DNA from 3 places in the Lutispora sp. genome. Region 1 is predicted to be linked to each of the others. Evidence: a T-box and tRNA genes for the amino acid it is inferred to sense, from the RefSeq annotation. Region 1 holds a T-box; the other regions hold tRNA genes.

Region 1 (7,538 bases):
ACCTGTAGTATTGTGGTCTAGGAAGATGATGTGGCCCGACTGTTCTCCCCCTAAGTTATAACCGCTTTTCGCCATTTCTTCCAATACATATCTGTCTCCTACTTTGGTTCTGACAATACTTAATTGTTCTTTCCTGCAGGCTATTTCAAAACCCATATTGCTCATTATAGTAGCAACTATGGTATCTTTTTTCAATTTGCCCTTAGCCTTCAAGTGTTTCCCTATGATTGCCATCACATGGTCTCCATTGACTATTTCGCCCTTTTCATCTACCGCAATAAGTCTATCTGCATCGCCGTCAAAGGCTAAGCCCGCATCTGCTCCTGCTTCAACTACCAATTGCTGAAGGCTTTCTGGATGAGTAGAGCCGCAATTGTTATTTATATTTGTCCCATCCGGTTTGTTGTTTATTACTACGACTTCTGCTCCCAATTCTTCCAAAGCCATTGGCGCTGACAAATATGAAGCTCCATTGGCACAGTCTATGGCTATCTTTAACCCTTTTAGGTCAACATCTATAGTATTCTTCAAAAATTCTACATATGTATGGACTGGATTTTCCACTTCTGTTTTCTTCCCTATGCTTTCACCGGTTGGTTTAGGTAAGCTACCTAAACCCTTCTCAATTATTTCCTGTATTTTGTCTTCCAATTCATCCGGTAGCTTATACCCCTTGCTGTCAAAAAATTTAATTCCATTGTATTCAAAGGGATTATGGGAAGCAGATATGACTACTCCTGCATCCAAACCCATTTGTCTGGTGAGATAAGCCACCGCAGGTGTAGGCTGCACACCTAAAATCACAGCCTCTCCACCTACGGAACATATACCTGCCACCAATGCTGCCTCCAACATATCTCCAGAAATTCTTGTGTCTTTGCCCACTCCTATTCTTGGTTTTCGATTGGTTTCCTGGGTTAATATATAGGCTCCAGCCCTTCCTAGTTTATAGGCTAGTTCAAAATCCAATTCAGTATTTGCTACACCTCTAACGCCATCAGTTCCAAATAATCGGCTCATAGTATTGTCCCCCTTTAGTTTAGACTTACCTTCCTATTATAACTTAAAACCATTTTTTATGCAATTTTACTTTAATAACCTTGGATCAATAGTGTTGTTTTACATACTTTCAGGGGTTTGAATTCCAAGCAAATTTAATCCTATGTCCAATACGTTGGTTACTGCTTTTGTTAACGCCAGTCTTGCATCTCTTACTTCCTTTTCTGCTGTCAGTATTGGATGAGTATTATAGAATTTATTGTACGCTTTTGCGAGATCAGTCACATACCTGTTTATTACAAAGGGTTCGTATCTGTCTGCAGCTTGTTTTACTGTTTCTTTAAAGAAGCCTAATTGCTTAACCAAATTATACTCATCTTCTGTCTTTAGATAAGATAGATCCGGGTTTTCATCTATATTTCCTGCCTTTTTCAGTATGCTCTTACCGCGTACATAGCTGTACTGTACATAGGGTCCTGATTCACCTTCGAAGCTGAGCATATCCTCCCAGGAGAATATTATATCCCTGTCCATATTGTTCTTCAGGAAGGTGTATATTATGGCTCCCATACCTACTTTTTTAGCCACATCTTCTTTGTTTTCCAGGTTTGGATTCTTGGTATTTATTATCTCCAATGTCTTCTCCACAGCCTCGTCCACAACTTCCTTGGCATATATTACGTCACCTTTCCTGGAGGCCAGCTTTCTGTCTGCAAATTTCACCAGCGAAGTTCCTACATGTACGCAATCATCAGCCCAATCAAATCCTGCAAGCTTTAGCACAGAGAAGAACTGTTTAAAATGCAGAGCCTGAGTGTTGCCTACCACATATAGGGATTTGAAGAAGTCATAGGTTCTCTTCCTGTATATGGCTGCTGCCAGATCCCTTGTGGCATATATGGTTGCACCATCTGATTTTATGATCATGCATGGAGGCAAATTAAACTGTTCCAAATCAACTATCTGAGCTCCATTGCTTTCTTTGAGCAGATTTTTATCCTTGAGTATCTCAATAACCTCAGGCATCTTGTCGCTATAGAAGCTTTCCCCTGCATAGGAATCAAATTCTATGTTAAAGTCCTTATAGAGTTTCTTGAATTCCTTAAGGCTCAACTCCCTGAATTTCTCCCATAATGCTACTGCCTCTGGCTCTCCATCCTCAAGCTGTTTGAAATACATTCTACCTTCGTTTTCAAGTGAAGGATCCTTTTCTGCTTCATCATGGAATTTCACATATATCTTCAACAGTTCATTTATAGGATCCTTTTCTATTACCTCATCATCGCCCCATCTCTTATATGCAGAGATAAGCTTTCCAAATTGAGTGCCATAATCACCTATGTGATTCAGCTTTACTGTTTTATACCCTAAGTGTTTGAATATCTTTTCTATTGCATTTCCTGTTATAGTATTTACAAGATGTCCTATGTGGAAAGGTTTTGCAATATTTGGGGACGAAAACTCCACCAGTACTGTCTTGCCTTCCCCTTCATCTGAGGTGCCATATTTATCTCCCTGTTCTATTACCTGATTGATTACTTGTTTTATGAATTCTTCCTTGTTTACAAAGAAGTTCAGGTATCCTCCTGCTGCCTCAGCTTTTTCCACTATATTATCCTTTTCCACCTTTTCTGCCAGTTCTTTGGCAATCATATTAGGTGCCTTTCTCATGACCTTTGCCAGTTGGAAGCAGGGAAAGGCATAATCCCCCATATTGGGTTGAGGTGGTATCTCCATCAAATCCAATACCTTTGCTTCTTCCATATCTGTAATATTGCTTATTTTTTTCGCTATTTCCAGTTTGAAATCCATATATAATCCTCCTTGAACTAAATTAAAAAAGAACTCCGTCTCAGCTAAGAGACGGAGTATCCGCGGTACCACTCTAATTGGCATAAAAGCCCACTTTAATCCATAACGCCGGATAGCGCTTTTGTCTCCTCAGCTCTTTTCCTCAAGTTGTGACTGTCCGACTTCCACTCTGTTCGGACTCGCTGAAGCCCTTTACATTGAGTACTTTTCTGATTCATAGATTTATGCATATATAATATTATCTACTATTTTATTTAATAATATAAAAATAGTCAATAAGAATCATTCTGCATTCTTATATAATTATCAATCAGCGCTGCTGCTTCGGCACGATTCATGATTTCATTAGGTCTGAAGGTTCCATCTGGACGACCTTGCATTAGCTTCTTATTTATCAGCTCATCTACATAGCCTGCTGCCCAATCTGGTATTTCTTTCTTATCTGGGAATGCTGCTTTGATATTTTTATCATCTCCTGAGAAACCTAAGGCTCTTGCTATCATAACACCTGCTTCAGCCCTTGTTATGGTATCGTTGGGCTTCATGTATACTTCATTACCTATGCCCTTTCCGTTTATCCAACCCTTATCATTGCAGTATTTCAGATATGGTCTCGCCCAGGCCAGTATTTCCTTATCATCTGCATACTTGGATAAATCTACAGCATTATTGTCAGGAACATAACCACTGCTCAGTGCCAGCATCTTTGAAAATTCTGCTCTGGTCAAGGATTTTTCAGGTTCAAACCTGTAGTCACCATCTGGGGTTTTTATACCATTGACAATTCCCTTTTCAATCAGCCTGTACACAGCATCCTTTGCCCAATGGTTGTCCATATCAGTCATGATAGTCAGCTCGCTGTTTTCCATTACTGCATACATGCTGAAATGGGATAGTCTGACAGTAATTGTTCCCTGGACTTCATCAACCGTTCCACCCACCATGTCCCATTGGCCTGTTTTTTCATTATAAACATATATGAATATATGCTTCAGATTTTTTACTTTGTTTTTATTTAAATATATGGTAAGTTCAACAGGTGAATTTAACTCATATCCCTCAGGTATCCTTATATCAAATATGTTGCTGACAAAACTCTTCTTTCCGCTTTTCGGTCTGTATTTCAGCAGATCCTTTATTTCATGTATTTCCAGATATCCATTTGGAAGCTCTTCTCTGCCAGTAAATTTAAGCCTAATCTGGCCTGGTAGCTTTACTTCTTCATTGGCCTGGAAGTTCATCATTTTTCTGAATAAGTAGCCTGTTTCCTTAGATTCCTTTATGTCGACTTCGTCATAATACCTGTCTCTATTATCTCTACTGTCATCCGGATCTCTTCGATTTGGAAGTATATTTATGATTATGGCATCCTCATAAGCTTTGTCAGGTGATAAGATATATCTTCCACTCACTACGATTTCACCAGTTCTACTTGCGGTCAGCATTCCGCCCTCTGTTATTGCTGCAGCTCCTTCATCACCATAGATCTGCCAGCTTACTTTGTCTGATGCCAGCAGCAACTCATTATTATCCATTGTGATTCCATAAAGTTTCAACTGCACACTTTCTCCTGCTCTAAGCTGCACAATTTCTGGCATGATTTGCACCTTAACAACATCATTTACGCTGGAGTTCAATACCTCAGCTGTGTATTCAGTCATGTTTCCTGCCAGATCCATGGAGGTTATGATGATAGTCTCCCTGTCATTATTGGTAAGCATATAGTTTTCATTAAAGATGCCATCATCATCCACATTCACTTCGCTGCCATTAACATATAGCCTGCTGCCAGCTGTAGTTAATCCAGATATCAATATGCTTCCGCTCTGTATAATCTCATAATTGTTTGGACTTTGTACCATCAATTCCGGAGCTCTGTCATCATAATAGAACTCATATGACTTAGTGCTCTTATCTCCGTTATCTCCTGTGACTTCAACTTCTACCAAATTGCTGCCATCATCAAGATTCAACTGGAAGCTGTAATTCATCTCCTTTGTGTCATCAACCTTTTCACCATTTACATAGAATATTGCATTTCCATTCTTATCTGATTGATATCTGCAATCTATATATGGGGCGTTTGTGTAATATACATCATTACCATTTTCGTCCTTTTCTATATTTATATTGCCGTATTGACTACTGAAATCCATAGTAAATACAGGCGGCTCTGGTTTTGGCAGGTATATTTCATCTGAGAGGGTAGGTCTGCTAATATGCTCTTTCTCCTCCGAGCCTACCGACAACTTCTTTTTTATTGCATAGAGTGCAAACCTGTATGATCTGTCAGGAATCCAGCCATATTCATTTCCGGAATCATCAAGCAATGTACCCCCAAAAATTGTTTCTGTTGCATCTCCTTCTACGCTTATCATGGCTTTAACTGAGTTATCTATTTTTCCGTCGCTGTCTACTGCATATATACGATATTCATTTATTCCTGCTGTTTCATCCCACTGAGCCTTCATCATCCCGTTGCCTATGGATTGGACTTTGAAATTGGTTGGTGCTGCAGGTGATAATTCATCTACTATTTCAAAGGCATCTGAGTACATCTCATTAAAGGAAAAACTATCCTCAGGGCCGATTACACTCCTCTTTACCACACCGCGCACTTTATAGCTTCCTGTGGTTATTCCATCAGGAATATTCCATTCATAGGAGCTCAATTCTTTTCCATCCACATCTGTGGCCATCTCCAATGCCATTGAGCTTCCATCATCTTTCACAAGGTATAATTCAACCTTGCTATCATCGGTTACATTCAGCCCCCAATCCACTTTTACCTTGTTTCCTTCCTGCTTTGCAGAAAGTGATTTAAACTCTGCCGGTTCCTTTGCATTGTAAAGTGTCATGGTCACTGCTTTATCCGACTTTATTGTCCATTCACCAACCTTAGGTGAAACAATGGTTACATACAGGCGTTTTTCTTCCATACCGGAGCTGGAAACATCTGCAGGTATAACCTGGTTTCTATAGTTTTCTTCTTCAACAAGCTCATATGTATATCCATCCGGATCTGTTACTGTTATCTCAGGTTTTTCGGAAGAATCATATTCCATTTCGATTATGGCTGATTCAACTCTGTCATCGATTACTGCCTTATATGTGTATTCATCAGCACCCAATGCCATTATCTTACCTAAGCTGCCGTCATAACAGACATAGTAGGAATATGGAATGCTGCCCAGCTTTTCTATATTGGTGCCGTAGCTTATGGTCACATCTCTTCCATCATCATCTTTGGTATTGACTATATATATACCTTTACGATCTACGGGTCCTGCAGAGGCAACATCAAAATTCACTTTACCTCCCCATTTGTATTCAACACCAACTCCTACACCTAATACTTTGACATGGCCTGCTATTTTCTCGGTGGAAAATTCAGCTCCGTAGCCTGCAACGGTTTCACCACCCACAAACCAGACATAATCAGGTATTCTCAATGCTGCATTGATGGTGCCTTTTATTTCGTGTTTGCTTATACCTATATAGGCATTGGCTATTATTATATCCAATATATTCAGATCTGCTCTTACATATCCGCCGCTGAAATCGAAGTGTCCAATAATATCTCCCACATCTATGAAATAGATATACCCGTCTCCTGTCAGATCTATGCCGGATGTACTCAGTATCGCTTCAATATCCCTCAGCCCTACTAAAGTATATCCCTTTATTCTGGAATTATAGGTGAGCACATCCACAATATCGGCTCTTACTGCGATGCTGGAGCCCGTAGGCAAAACACCATAGCGAAGGGATTCGATAAATGACTTCAGGCCATAAATTCCTCCCCCAACGCTCTCAAAGGCAAGGCCAGTACTACCTATGGGTTTTGGTATCTTGCCATATTTTCCTTCAAACTCAAAATAATCAGGGTACAGATAATTGTCAAAAGCCATTGTAGCATTTATTTCCTCTAGCTTTAGCTTAGGACTTTCTGCCTGGGTCCTGAAACCATAGGCACCCTCTCTGGTATTTATGAAAAAGGTAATATTGGTAATTTTCTTATCCGCATAATCCTTGGACTGAAAGCTTCCCAGCTTCCATCGAGGGAATGGCAGCTTGATTTCTGTGTTTATGTCAATATTCTTATTTGTTATTTTCAAATCCTTAAGATCTGATTCCATAAAGCCTTCCCCGACACTGGTCAGGAAATTGAAGAATTTATTTTCAAGCTGCAGTATGCCATCTACCTTTATTTCTCCGCTTTTCTGTATTATGAATTCTTTTACCTCTATAGGGAAGTATCCTACCTTAAGGATGCTTTTATCTGCCATATAGCCAGCCTGATCCTTGATGACATTATTAGCCGAATCTATGTAAAAATGACCCTTTTTTAGACTTACATCCTTGCTTTTACCTTCAAGTGCCGACTTCATGTAAAGCTCTCCGTAGCCCATTATCCTGAAGCTGTCGCCATTTTTGACTACAGACAATGCGCTGTCACCATATCCCTTATAGAAAATACCATTATTTATGGCTATACCATCTCCGTAGACATCGAAGCTCGTATCGGATATGCTTCTTATCTTGCCTCTTATCACGAGAACAGCACTGTTTTTATCAGCAGCACTGAGCTGAGATTCATTTTCATAAAGCACTGCCCTGTGGACTTTCTTACCGCCCAAATTTTCCTCTTTTATCGCCATGATGCCGTAATTTCTTGATTTATACTTTGTATCCGTTGTGACAGTTATATATTGTCCCATAGTATA
Region 2 (7,538 bases), on a different contig from region 1:
TGATGTATAGCAGTGACGAGGCTTGGCCGAGCTTGGATGAGAGCGAAACGCGCTCCGAGCGCATCCGCTACCTTGACATTTTCCCCTACATCAACAAGCCTTTCGCCCTGTGCGAATTTGACCAGATGGGTGAGGCGGCAATCATTTACCATATTTTCTCACCCATCGGCTGCCGCTTTTGCTGCTGCTTGTTATCCGTACAGACAGAGGCGAGAAAACTTGTCGCGCCAAGCTACACCTTCAGCTCCCCCACAGAGCAGCACAGGGTTGGTCGGCTTTTCCGACAGGTGTAATTCACCGGAGATACTGGCTAGTTTCTCTACCGTGGGTATGCCTTCCTCAATTTTTAAAAGCGTCTACCTTAACTTGCCTCTGCAGGATATGGGTATCTCCCCAACTACTTTACCCTGTGATACCATATATGCAGTATCATATAGATTGCATACTGGGCATATATGGTTTGGTATGATTTCCAACTTGTCTCCTACTTTTACCTTGTCCCTCAGTTCTTTGTTATATATGATGGCATGTTCATCATATACTTCATGTATGTATGCATCTTTATACCCTTTTATAACACCCAATCCCTTGGTAGCACAGATGCCCTTATTTCTGGTCTGCATAGTTAAACCCTTGGCCCCAACATCAGTGATGACCCGCTCCTCAGTAGGGCGACTTATTACAGTGGTGAGCACCGTTGCTGCACAACGGTTGTAGTTTCCTATGGCATTTCCCTGGGAAGCATCCATTAATATATATGTACCTACCCTAAGTTCTGTGATGCCTTCCATTATTTCAAAATCGAACATAGATGAAGGCGTTGAACCGATGCTCACCGTCTCAAGTTTGCAGCCAAGTTCTTCAGTAATTTTAGCAAAGCGCAGAGTTCTTCTCTGACTCTCCATAAACAGCTCCCGGCAGTGGTCCACATCTCTGGCAGAGTAGCAATGACCCTCGTGAGAAAATATTCCTTTGAGATTAATATTTTTGCATCCCTTTATATGTTTTACCAAATCAATGAAATCTTTTTCTTCAATTACGCCCGAGCGATTTTCCCCAACTTCTATCTCTATAAGTACCTGAGCCTTCTTCTCCGCTCCTTCAAAGGCTTCCTCCACCATATTCACCTGAGGTATGCTGTCAACTCCAAAGGATATATCAATTGTCTTTGCAAGCTCCATTATTCTCATAAGCTTAGGCATACCCACGATTTCATTGGCAATGAATATATCCTTCAATCCATTGGCCGCCATAACCTCTGCCTCTCCTACTTTAGCTACGGCAATGCCCTTTGCTCCGTATTCTTCCTGCAGCTTTGCCAAGTAGGGCATCTTGTGGGTCTTGGTATGAGGTCTTAATGTCACATGGTTTTTATCGGCATAGGATTGCATGAAGCGGATATTATCTAAAAGCTTCTCCTGATCTATTATCAAAGCAGGAGTGTCCAATTCTCTATAATCCATTTTTAGCCCTCCAATAAATTTCTGTATATGGTAATGTTAATATTACATCCAGGTGCTGGAATATTCATATCAGTTACTCTTTATACCTGCACCGGTTAACGGCAACACTACTATCTTGTCCTCCAACTCCGGGTATTTGTTTATATAATCCAGATAACCTGCATAATTGGCAGCAGATGTGATTTCCACATATATACCCTTATTAGCTAATACTTGTCTTGCACTTGATATGCTCTGTTCTTTAACACCAATTATATCCCCATGAGTTTCTCTCACAGCCTTCAATATTTCAGCACCTCTTGCAGGAGCTGCAATTGCTATTCCCTCTGCCAGTGTTCCTTTATTTTCACATGGTTCCACAAGGGTTTTATTGCTTATAAAAGCATTTTTAATAGGTGCACAATTTTCTGCCTGCACTGCCAGAATCCTTGGCATCCTATCAATAACTCCCCAGGACAGCATCTCTTTGAATGCAATGTAAGCACCCATAAGCAAGGTTCCATTTCCCACGGGTATTATAAAAGCATCAGGCATTTTCCAATTAAGCTGCTCAAACACTTCATAAAAATAGGTCTTTGTTCCTTCCCAGAATAAAGGATTATAAATATGGCTGGCATAGAACATATTTGTGCTTTCCACCATATCTATGGCAGCTTTTGCAGTATCCTCCCTGCTTCCAGGAGTCTTATGAATCTCTGCTCCATGAGCTTCTATCTGTTTGATCTTCTTATCAGATGATGAAGCAGGCACAAAAACATGGCACCTTATCCCTGCCCTTGCTCCATAGGCAGCAATAGCTGTTCCTGCATTTCCGCTGCTGTCTGCAACAATCTCCTCTACTCCCAGCTTTTTTGCCATGGCAACGAGTATCGCAGCACCCCTATCCTTGAAAGATAGAGTTGGCATATAATAATCTGCCTTTGCGTAAAGGTTTTGACCTATTTGTAGTAGAGGTGTACCCCCTTCTCCCATGGTTATATTTCTCCAACAATCATCTTCTTTTTGAAAGGGAAGCGCATCTATATACTTCCATAGCGAATGATCCTTTGATATGGCTGTGGCTTCAAAATCTATAGGCTTTTTCTCGTATTGAAGATTTAATAACCCACCGCAGTGGCATTTCCAAGCATTGCTCTCTAATGAAAACCTATGACCGCATTCTACACATTTATACTCCATACTTAGTGCTTCCTCCCCAACTTATTTAATTATTCAATATAAGTTATGGCATCCATTTCTACCGCGAAGCCATAATGGAGATCCCTGGTGGGAACTATAGTTCTGGCATGTTTTTTATTAATCATATTTAACCAATTCTACATCCGCTCCATATAGTCTCCCTTTTGAATCTCTCCTGACATAAAGAAGGACATGTTCTAAACGTCCAATGCCTAGTAACCCTAAACGTTTCATGTCTCTCGGACTTATGAAAATTCTGTCTTGAAGGTAATGGAGTATGGGGGCATCCGGATCAAGGACATAAGCATAACCCCAATTCATATATTTTCCCGTCCTCATATCGTATTTTCCACCTGTAAAATCTACCTTTGCCTTAACCTTCTTTCCCTTTTTCATAATCTCATCTATTCTGCTCATCCTATTCTGCTCCTTTATATATAAAATGATTGTTTTATATTTTGCCATACCATACCTCAAGGGCATGGTATTTGTTAATTCTAAATTGAATTATACTATTTTCATCTATCTTATTTTTACATGTTTCCATTTGCCTGTTCTAAATCTAATATACACAAAAACCCATCTTACAAGCTGATCAATGAATACAGCCATCCATGCTCCCATTAATCCAAATCCCATATTGATGACAAAAATATAGGCTAGGGCAACTCTAATTAAAAGGACTCCCACAGAGGTAGCCACCAAAGGCCAGAAAGTATCACCTGCGCCCCTCAAGGCTCCTGCCAGTATGAATTGAGATGATTGAAAAGGCTGAACCAATGCAATTATTTTCAATGCTCCAGATGCACTGTCTATAATCAGGGGATCCGTAGAGTAAAGACCTACTAATTGGGGGCCGAAAAAGAAGAATATGATAGCCATAAATGTGGATATCAGAGATCCAATCTTTCTGGTTTTCTTTGCATAGGCTTCTGCTTTTTCATGATTTTTAGCACCCAATGATCTCCCAACCAAAGACGAAGCTGCTATCCCGAAAGCCTGGCCTGGCTGAAAGGAGAGGCCTAATATGCTCAGGGCTATCTGATGGGCTGCATATATAACTGTACCTAATCCAGCTACAATTCTGACAAACAAAAGTATACCTGTCCTCAAAACCATTTGCTCTAATGATGCAGGTAATCCTATCTTTACCAGGTTATACATGATATTCTTGTCAAATTTGAATTTATTCCCAATGTTGAGTTTAATAATGCTCTTACCCTTTACAATATATCTGAATAATAATATACATGCTATAACTTGCGATAATGCTGTTGATATGCCTGCCCCTGTAACTCCAAGTTCAGGGAAGCCCAATAAACCATATATTAGCAAAGCGTTTCCTATAACATTTAGAAAGTTGCATTTCAAGTTTATTCTCATAGGTGTTTTTGTTTCGCCTATTCCTCTTAATGCAGCTGATACAGACATGTTGAGTGATTGAAATATAAATCCTATCATAATAACCTTAAAATAATTACTGCCAACCTGTAAAGCATCAGGCTGAGCACCCATTAAACTCATGATCTGCTGGGTAAAAGTCAAGCCTAATATTGACAAAGGTATAGTTAGCATGGTCATGCTCAATAGCATAACATGTTTCAAAACAATTTCTATTCTTTCATTTTGCTTAGCTCCATAATACCTTGCAATCATTGCTGTTCCGCCCACATTTAATGCCTGAACAAGAGACAGGCCGATAAATAAAGGCTGATTAGTCATACCTACAGCTGCTACAGAAGCAGCTGCCACAGCTTGATTCTTTATTCTTCCAAGCATCATCATGTCTATCATGCCGAATAATGATCCTAAAAGGAGTTCTATCAATACCGGCCAGGCTATCTTTATAACATCTTTTCTTATAGGATCTTTTTTATAAGATATTGTCTTTTCCTCAACATCATTATTATTTATATCTTTCATTCCTCACTGCCTCTTCTCATTTTGAAATTACATATGATAATTCTTTATATTATAAAATTTTTTACAGACATAAGAAAAATACCAAGTCTTTTACAGCTTGGTATCGTATTGCATAAATGGTGCACCTAGAGGGATTCGAACCCCCGGCACACGGTTTAGGAAACCGTTGCTCTATCCTGCTGAGCTATAGGTGCATTTTATCGTACCCTGTTATTATAATAAATTTTTGAGAATTTATCAATGTCAATATGATGGAAAATCCATCTTTTCACCATATATATCTTTATAAATCAAACAAATACAGTTATATTTTATTATGTTAGGATTCATTAGCTTATTCAAGTAAGGATTTATAGCACTCATATACTTTTTCATTAAAGCAGGCAAATATCACTTTTTGTACACAAGTATCATTTGATAAAAATTTTTGAACCTCTTCTACAGCTATTTTAGTAGCTCTCTCAAGTGGAAATGAATACACACCTGTGCTTATGGCGGGAAAAGCTATAGTTTTTATATTGCTTTCTACGGCCAGCTTCAATGAATTCCTGTAAGCATTCCTCAATAGCTCATCCTCTCCATTACCTCCCCCTCTCCATACTGGTCCTACAGTGTGTATTACATATTTCGCCGGCAAGTTGTAGCCCTTGGTAATCTTGGCTTCTCCGGTTTTGCAACCGCCCAGGCCTCTGCATTCCTCCAACAATTTTGGCCCTGCAGCCCTATGTATTGCACCATCTACACCGCCACCACCTAAAAGGCTGTTGTTGGCAGCATTGACTATGGCATCAACCTGAAGCTTAGTGATGTCACCGAGATATACTTTAATCTTATCTTTCATCCTGATCAACTCCTTACAATTGATTTTGGTATTTTAGCATCACAATCCATTTGCCTATTTCCTAACAGATTCTAATATGCTACTATTATTTCAATATCATATAAAGGGGCAATGAATATGTGTGGCAGATTTTTGCTGGAAAGTGAAGTTGAGGATTTAGTGGCAAGGTATAATGCAGATTACTCCATGGAAAATTATAAATCAGGAGAGATATTTCCCTCCGAAAATCCTCTTACCGTTATTAAAGCAGATGATAAAATTAAGCTGATGCCTATGAGATGGGGTCTGCCTATTAACGATAGCAAAAGGCTTGTCATAAATGCCCGGGTTGAGACAGTGGATAAAAAGCCTATGTTTAAGTCATCCTTCCTTAAAAGAAGATGCATCATTCCGGCCAATGCCTTCTTCGAATGGAAAACAGTAAACAGCAAAAAAGTAAAGCATCGAATCAGTAAGGACAGTGAAAACATCTTTTCCATGGGTGCAATATATGATGATAATGGCTTCGTTATATTGACCATGGATTCTACTGAGGATATGAAGAGCATCCACAATAGGATGCCCTTGATTCTCACCAGAGAAGAGGAAAATATATGGCTGGACACCACCACTGATTTCTATAGGCTGAAGTCTCTGATATCCGGCTCTCGATTCATAGATTTCCGTATAAAACCGGCAACCCAGGAAAAAGAGTATACTCTTTTTGATTATTTATAGGATTTTTGTCATTACAGATCTACAGACTGTCCAGGTTTAAGCACTATTGCTTTTGAAGAAGTCTCATCAGCTACGGCTTTTGCAAATGCTTCAGGATCCTGCTTCAGTAGAGGGAATGTATTGTAATGCATAGGTATAACATACTTAGGCTTTATCATCTTTACGGCTTCCAGAGCATCCTCGGGACCCATGGTATAAAAATCTCCTATGGGCAGTAATGCCACATGGATATTATGCTTTTTCAGAAGCTCCATGTCCTTGGTCAGGCCTGTATCTCCAGCGTGGTATATCTTCTTTCCCATAACATCAACTATGAAACCACAGGCATGGCCTCCTTCTATGCCGCTTCCATGAAAAGCCTGAAAGTACTTGACGCTTCCGAAGTCGGTTTTTGCCTTGCCTCCAATATGTCCTGCCACCACATTATCATGACTTTTCTTGAATTCAATGCCTATTTCATTGGTTGTAAAAATAGTAGCGTTAGTTCTTCTGGCAATATCTAAAGCATCTCCCTTGTGGTCTCCATGATAATGGCTCACGAATATGTGGGTAGGATTAACCTCTGATGCCTTCACTGCTGCTACAGGATTGTCGGTTATAAATGGATCAAATAAAAGTGAGTATTTCCCATCCTCTACCAAAAAGCATGAATGCCCGATAAATCTGACTTTCACATCCATCAACCTCCATCTTTAAATAATTACTGGTATTATTATACCATTTACTGCTATACTTATAAACGCTTCAATCTTTATTTCTTGTATTTATGGAAATATTATGCAATAATTAATATAATGAGATATTCTTTATACCTTGTTAATGAATATTAATATGCTTGATCCGTAGAAGCTTTTTCTATGAAACAGGTGTTTTAACCGGAGGGAGTTTTATGTTTAGAAAAATGATAAGATTGTTGTGTATGATAATCTGCTGTTTATCTTTAATTGGCTGCACCTCAGATAAAACCCACCAGGATGAAAAACTTATAGATATGGTTAAAGAAAAGGAAATAAATGAATATCTGTTCTTTACCTATCAAATACCTTTTTCTGAATATGAGGAAAGCATGAAGAAGCTTTATTATAAAAATTACAGCCTGGATTATATAAAAAACAGTACTCGACCGGTAATTAGCTATGAAGATAGAAAGCTTATACTGAAGGATATAATAAATTACACTGAAGAAGACTTAAAGGAACTGCGCCAGGATGTTAAAAAAAATCTGGAGGAAGACATAAAAGCCGGCAGGATTATACCTGCAGAACAGATAGGTACAAGAGGTCCCCTTGAAATTTCCAAGGTATACTATGATGATACTTTCAAACATAAAGTGGTTTTCGTAAAAAATGAATTGAAATATGACGATCCCAACCTGAATGTCAAGTACTACAGGCGCCATATTTTCCGTGAAGAAG
Region 3 (7,538 bases), on a different contig from region 1:
TTCGGTGTGCCGTATAAGCTTGTAGGCGCACAGAAGTTCTACGATAGAAAGGAAATAAGGGACCTTCTGGCCTACCTCAGGCTAATCCATAACCCGTCTGATTCTGTCAGCCTGAGAAGGATTATTAACGTACCCAGGAGGGGTATAGGCAAGACTACTATTGAACTGCTGGAACAGCAGGCTGCAGCCAGGGAGGTCTCCATATTCAGCCTTATTCAGGCCATTGACAGTATACAGGGAATAAGCAGGGCTGCAGGGGCGCTGCAGAATTTTTCATCCATAATCTGCGGTCTTAAGGCGGTAAAAGAACAGCTCAAGGTTTCAGAGTTGATAGAAGAGATTCTCAAAAGGACAGGCTATCTGAAAGAACTGGAAGATGAAGATACCATAGAAGCCCTGGGAAGAATTGAGAACCTCAAGGAATTCATATCGGTGGCCATTGAATTTGAAAGGGAAAATGAAGATGCAGACCTGGGCTCATTCCTGGAGAACGTCTCTCTTGTTTCGGATATTGATACCCTGGATGAGGAAAAGGATGCAGTTGTGTTTATGACCTTCCACAGTGCTAAGGGCTTGGAGTTTCCTGTCGTATTCATGGCCGGTATGGAAGAAGGGGTCTTCCCCGGATACCGGTCATTCTCTGAAGAAGGTGAACTGGAAGAGGAGAGAAGACTCTGTTATGTTGGAATTACCAGAGCCAGGGAACAGGTATATATGACCGGAGCCTACTGTAGGACACTGTTCGGCAGTACAACATACAATAATGTTTCGAGGTTTGTAAAAGAGCTGCCCGAAGAATTGGTGGACGGTCTGGAAACTGCAAAAGACAGAAGGGATAGCCTCCTGTCTTGGGATTCAACCGGGCGAAATAGTTATTCCAGAGATTCTTACGGTCCGACCATGCCAGCGGCATCAAGGGGTATGCCGAAGCCCCAGTCCTATGGAGAAGCAGGGGCCAGTCAGGAGCCTGTAGAATTATCCAATCTGAAAACCGGTGTTCTGGTAGAGCATAAAAAGTTTGGTGTTGGAGTAATAACACGGGTGGAGGAAGAAGGCGATGACCTCAAGCTTGACATAGCTTTTAAAAGTGTGGGAAACAAGAGGCTGATGGCCCAGTATGCCGGACTCAGGATAATCAGATAGCAATCCAAGATACCTTGACGTATTATTTTAGATTTAATTATATAAGGAAAACAAATTAACCGCTCATAAGGATTACAAAATCAAGATAAACTAGATGCTTGTTATACTAAATTTCAGACCGGAATTAATTCGCATCCATGCTCAATAATTCCTAGAATTGACATCCTGTCAATTCTTCCTGAAATTTGAGCATAACTTCGCATAGTTTATCCGATGACTACCGCCGCTAAGACTCCCTTCTTCTTCAAGTGAGGGAGAAGCGGCGTTACGTCCCTGGATAACGGCTTCTAAGATTCAGTTGGAGATAAATACTCCACCTGAATCCAAGAATCCTGCTTATCTAGGATTTCTCCATTACTTATTCGCTTGTTAATTCACTTTCCTTACATACTTTTGTTATTTATAGCATTATATAATGACCTCATGTTAAAAACATATCTATGAAGTATAACCCGATTTAACTATTAAAGAGGGGGGAAGTAGAAGATGCCGAAGAAAATAGGGAAAGGCGGACGCAACCGACAAGCTACGCAAAGAGCAGCCGGTCTGGGCATGACCTTAAGTCTTGTTCTCAGAGAAGGTGAGGGTATAGTTGAATGTAAGGCTGTATCGGTGTTCCAAATTGAGGGGAATGAATATATAATGTTTTTTCCTTGTGAATATGACCGAATGGGAGATTTGGAGCTCGAGTGCCAATGGGACCTGATATACAGACTGTCGTATGATGGGAATGGAAATCTTCAACTGAATTTCATACAGGATGCAAAGGAAAGATTCAGGGCTGGAATTGAAGCAGAGGGAGCCTTGCTTGAAATTTTGGAGAACACTGTGATACCCATTGGAGAACCGGACAGCGCCGAGAAGTATGAATTCATCCGGTCCTTTATAGTGAATGGGACGAAGTATATTTCAACTATTGCTGAGGGGAATAAGTATGGAATGGAAGTAATAATCAAGGTAGTAAAGGATGAGGCAGGGGGAGCAGCAGTCTTGAAAGTAGAAGACGCAGAAGAATGGATTGCAGTTGTACGCGCAAGACAAGGAATTTTAACACATTAAAGAGTGCTGTCGGTTTAATACCGGCAGTTTTTTCTTACCGATTGACTGAACAGATTGAACCATGTATAATCTTGATACAAGTGACTTGCGCCCATAGCTCAGCTGGATAGAGCATCTGACTTCGGATCAGAGGGTCGGGGGTTCGAATCCTCCTGGGCGCGCCAAAGTAGTTTAGAAATGTCGTATTGAGAACTGTCACTAAAATTTCCCTAAGAAAAACCAATGTAATGTTACGCTGCTATTCTTTCTCTGGAAAGCTGTTTAAGAGGGTTGTGGAGAAATTAAATCTAAAGGGTAAGTATGAGAGTATTGGAAAATAGAAAGGTCATAAAATAGCTTAATAATAAATAAAACTTGATAGAAATAATGATGGTTGAGGATGTAATAAAGTGGCTATAGGATAATTTTAAAAAGACGATATAAATAATGGCAAATTAATTACATAATGGTAAAATTTTCTTTACTTTTGTTTACAATTGATTTAGTATTAAATTAAGATTATGTTATGATGTTTGCATTTACTAGCTTGTGAGTAAGAAGAAAACTCTGGTCTCTATTATCCCAGTATATATCAGATTTGTCTTACATATATAATTATGAGGATGGAAACAATATGCTTGAAAAATCTAAGATGAATCTAGAAGCAGGTTTGTGGGCAAAAGAAAAAGGATATTACGATATTGCAGTTAGTAGATATTATTATTCATTATTTCAGAAAGTAATTACTATTCTGAAACATGATGGTTTTTACAATGCTCCGAAAGGAGAAAATAATACACATAATCAGGTCATCAATGATTTTAATGAATACATTTATAAGATTAACCTTGCACCTGAACAGATTCCAAAAGTAACAACAATGCATAAGCTAAAGAAAAAAAGAAATAAAGCAGACTATTCAGAAGAAAAAATAGAATATACTTTAGATTTCATCAATGATTTTTTACCTAAATATAATCAGTTTATAAAAGTAATAGATAGCATATTAATAAAAAGGGGAATTGACAATAATGGAAGATAAGAAAGTATTTATAGAAGAGTTTATTTCTAAGGTGAAGGATAAATACAGAGATTTAATAATTGGTTATGAATTTGACGATGAAGATAATGCTTTTGATATATGGCATACAGGGAAACATTATGAGTCTAACGATGAAGAATTTTTGTCTTATACTGGCGAATTGATAAGAGATGTATTATTTGCCAATGGAATTTTTAATATTTCTTTTGGTTATGATTATTTAAAAACTAGAGATATGGGATGGAAATGTAACAATGATTCTCAGAATACTATACAAATAACTAAAGGTGAAGTAAAAGTTAGTATTAAAAAAGAAGATTCAATTCCTAAAATATATATTAATACAAGAATATTAGTTAAACCTGGAGATATTATTGATTTCAAAACTGATTTTATACAAACGAATAATTATAATAAAAATTATCTTCAACCTGATTGTTTTTTTGAAGAAGATTTGGACAAATATAAACAGATACCTAACGAGGAGTTTATCCAAGCTGCATAATTTAAGAAGGGAGCGTACATATGGATATTAATAAACAGCCTGGAATAAAAGTGAATGGAATTATTCTTGTTTCTGAAAAATTTTCCAGGGAGCCTGATATATCTTCAGATTTAAAAACAACTGTAGATTTTGATATAAACCTAAATAAAATAGAAAATACAGATAAATTTAATGTTATTCTTACCACATCAGTAAAAGGCATGTCAGAAGAAAAAGAAGTTTTTAATTTAGAGTGTACTTTTGTTGGATTATTTAATTATATTAATGGAGAAGAGAACATGGAAATGGACGATTTTGCAAAACATAATGCACCTGCGATTATGTTTCCTTATATCCGGGAGCATATATCATCTATAACGCAAAAATCAGGCATAAAACCAATATATTTAGCTCCGATTAATGTTGTTGCATTGTTATCAGAAAAAGAATCAGCTTCGTAAGTAAGACCTTATTAAGACCCTCGGGTCTTTTTTTTATACAAAAAATCTTATTATCCTGTCCTAATAGTGTTTAGAACAGCCGGTAGTGTCTCGAAATGGGTAGTTGCCCGAGAGCACATAAGTAATGTAGCTGTACAATACGTGCATTTTTTGGTACTATTTAACTAGTAGAAGGCTATAATAGATTGGCAAGTATCTGTCAAGTCTTCTTATATAAATAATTGCGGTGTGGTCAAATACATGGGGGCAAGAACATCAAACTTCGATTTTCTAAAAGAAAGATGGCCTACTTTAGCCAGAAATGGGCGGTTAGCTGAACGGTATCTGTATAGTGATACTAATTCAGCACTATTTAAGATGCGTCTATTTTCAGAGGAACTAATAGACCTTCTTTTTGTTGCGCTGAAGTTGGATACAGTGGTGGGTGGCACCCAGATTGAGAAAATTAAGATGCTTAACCAGTCAAACAAGGTTCAGCCTGCAGTTATTGATCTTCTTCATATTGTCCGCAAAATAGGTAATAAAGCGGCACATGAGAACTATGGTGACCTAAAGGATGCAGCAGAATGTATGAAAAGTATTTTCAAACTTTCCTGTTGGTTCTATGTAAAGGTAACCGGGGACAGAACAGCTCTACCAGAATTTAAATGGCCTGAGAAGCCCTCGAAAAAGGAAAAGGCACCTGTTATAGATATTGAAGAATACAGGAAAGAAATTGATGAACTAAAGAAAAAGCATCTAGAGGAGATAGAAGAACTAAAAAAGCAGCTGCAGACTGCAGCACCAAATCCTGAGAAGGTTGAACGTGAGATTGAGATAGTTACTAACGACCTTGGGCTTACTGAAGCTGAGACAAGGAAGAAGCTAATTGATATACTGCTTAGGGATGCAGGTTGGAATATAGATGATTCTGAGCAAGTTAAACTCGAATATGAAGTATCGTACTTTCCCAATAAAAATGGAAAGGGATATGCAGACTACGTTCTTTGGGATAAGAAAGGTAAGCCAATTGCAGTGATAGAAGCTAAAAAGACTTCAAGAGATGCTGAAGTCGGCAAGCACCAGGCCAAGCTTTATGCTGACAGTCTCGAAAAGATGTATGGAGTAAGGCCGGTTATATATTATACTAACGGTCACGAAATATATATGTGGGATGATAATTATAGTGAGCCGCGACAGGTTTGGGGTTTCTATACACTGGATGACCTTGAATATCTGATGTTCCAGCATAAAAGCAGAAAGACCTTAAGCAATGTCGAAATAGATAATAGTATTGTGGAGCGTGCCTATCAAATTGAGGGTATTAAGAGAGTTTTTGAGAAGTTTGAAAATGGGAGAAGAAGAGCCCTTATGGTCATGGCTACCGGAACAGGTAAGACAAGAACAGTAATTGCTCTTACAAGAGCTATGATGCAGGCTAACTGGGTAAAGCGAGTGCTATTTTTAGCCGACCGTGATGAACTTGTAAAGCAGGCCAAAGAGCAGAAGAACAGTTACAAAGTATTTATGCCTGAGGTGCCTTCTACACGAATCACTTCCGCTAATGCTGAAGTGAGAGAAGTTAATCTATATTTTGCAACTTACCAGACTATGATTAACCATTATGACCGATTCAGCATCGGGTTCTTTGACCTTATCATATGTGATGAATCCCATAGAAGTATTTATAATACTTATAGAGACATCCTTGAGTACTTTGATGCCTATTTTATAGGACTGACGGCAACTCCTGTAAACTTTATCAATAGAAACACATTTAATTTGTTTAGCTGTGATGATGGGGACCCAACATTCTATTATTCCTTTGATGATGCATGTGACCATAAGCCACCGTATCTACTAAGACCTAAAAAAATTGATGCCACTACTGATTTTCTTAGAAGAGGAATCAAATGGTCAAATCTTACTGAGGAGCAGAGAAGACAGCTCGAAGAAGAAGGGTATGATGAGAACCAGATTGAATTTGACAAGAAAGAGCTTGAGGAATTTGTTACTAATGAAGACACCAATAGGTTTATCCTTGAAAATCTTATGAATAATGGTATTAAGGTTGGAGATAGCATAGGTAAAACCATTATATTTGCTAAAAATATCAGGCATGCAAAACTCCTTATTGAGCTCTTTGATGAAATGTACCCACAATATAACGGTAGTTTAGCAGCAGTTATTCACTCGCAGATTGAAAAAAAAGAGGACCTTCTAAATAACTTCAAAGAAGCAGAACGACCTAGAATAGCTATATCTGTTGATATGCTGGACACTGGTGTGGATGTACCGGAAGTTGTTAACCTAGTATTTGCCAAACCTATATACTCTAAAGTAAAGTTTCTCCAGATGATAGGAAGGGGAACAAGGTTATGCCCTGACTTATTTGGCAAAGGTAAGGACAAGGAATGCTTCATGATTTTTGATCACTGGAAGAACTTTGAGTTTTTTGACGAGAAACCAGATGGCATAATCCCTGCTGTTACAAAAACATCAATTCAGATACGGTTTGAGAGGCGGATAGAGCTATTAAAGATATTCTCCCAGAAAAAAGATAAATCTAAACAGGATGAAATGATAAGGCTTATTAGGCAGGATATTGCAAATCTCCCTGAAAAGTCAGTTGCAGTACGAAAACAGTGGAAAACGATTGAATGGCTAAAATTGGACCAGACATGGGTTGTTGTTAACCAGAGTTTGATAGATAGGCTTCTCAAGGAAGTTGCCCCTCTAATGCAGTGGATTGACTCTGAAGATGATAAGACGGCAATATGGTTTGACAATCAGATGTATAAGATGCAGATATATAAGATTAATGGCGACACAAGACTTCCAAACCATGTCAACAGCGTGATATATGATTTGGCCATGCTAAGGTTAAATTTGAACCATTTTGATGGCATCAGGGATTATGTTAAAAGTCTTATTAATGAGACTGTATGGTATAAGGCTTCGTATGAAGATGTTGAAAATACAAGGCTTACTCTAAGAAACCTTATGAAATATAGAACTGCAAACGAACCGGGGGCATTTGTCAGGCTTGACCTTAAAGACGGAGGACGCATTATAAGAGAAATTAACGAAACATACAGCACTACATCCTCAGATATGGAACCTTATGAAGAAAGAGTGAGAACGGTTCTTGAAAAAGAGTTGAATATGCAGCTTGTTATCCGTAAAATAAGAAGAGGAGAATCTCTTACCAAACAGGATATTGATACTGTATATGAAATTTTCAATTCAGGCAAAGTAGGATTCACGCTGGACGAACTGTCTAAAAATGCCCATGTAAAGAAAAAGGATTTGGTAGGCTTATTAAGAAAATTTGTGGGTGTGGACGAGAAAGAATTAAATGTAAGGTTTGGTGAATTTGTAAGGATTCACA

The links. A T-box is a leader RNA that pairs with one kind of tRNA and senses whether it is charged. The one in region 1 lies ahead of argS (arginine--tRNA ligase), so its partner is inferred to be a tRNA-Arg.
Region 2: it encodes a tRNA-Arg, which carries the amino acid that the T-box ahead of argS (arginine--tRNA ligase) is inferred to sense. The anticodon was not compared.
Region 3: it encodes a tRNA-Arg, which carries the amino acid that the T-box ahead of argS (arginine--tRNA ligase) is inferred to sense. The anticodon was not compared.

The regions. Positions count from the first base shown of each region.
Region 1 is NZ_JAWLCK010000050.1:2,725-10,262, forward strand. Features, by position in the region: gene glmM (phosphoglucosamine mutase) at 1-1,020, opposite strand, end outside; gene argS (arginine--tRNA ligase) at 1,120-2,811, opposite strand; T-box leader at 2,856-3,038, opposite strand; gene ACESM9_RS08710 (S-layer homology domain-containing protein) at 3,084-7,538, opposite strand, start outside.
Region 2 is NZ_JAWLCK010000023.1:14,038-21,575, forward strand. Features, by position in the region: gene ACESM9_RS05555 (D-TA family PLP-dependent enzyme) at 357-1,463, opposite strand; gene ACESM9_RS05560 (threonine synthase) at 1,533-2,642, opposite strand; gene ACESM9_RS05565 (hypothetical protein) at 2,760-3,059, opposite strand; gene ACESM9_RS05570 (MATE family efflux transporter) at 3,165-4,565, opposite strand; tRNA gene ACESM9_RS05575 (tRNA-Arg) at 4,683-4,759, opposite strand; gene ACESM9_RS05580 (O-acetyl-ADP-ribose deacetylase) at 4,900-5,406, opposite strand; gene ACESM9_RS05585 (SOS response-associated peptidase) at 5,524-6,123, shown strand; gene ACESM9_RS05590 (metal-dependent hydrolase) at 6,135-6,797, opposite strand; gene ACESM9_RS05595 (hypothetical protein) at 7,013-7,538, shown strand, end outside.
Region 3 is NZ_JAWLCK010000040.1:11,530-19,067, forward strand. Features, by position in the region: gene pcrA (DNA helicase PcrA) at 1-1,143, shown strand, start outside; gene ACESM9_RS07835 (hypothetical protein) at 1,630-2,202, shown strand; tRNA gene ACESM9_RS07840 (tRNA-Arg) at 2,290-2,366, shown strand; gene ACESM9_RS07845 (hypothetical protein) at 2,816-3,223, shown strand; gene ACESM9_RS07850 (hypothetical protein) at 3,213-3,728, shown strand; gene ACESM9_RS07855 (protein-export chaperone SecB) at 3,749-4,168, shown strand; gene ACESM9_RS07860 (DEAD/DEAH box helicase family protein) at 4,409-7,538, shown strand, end outside.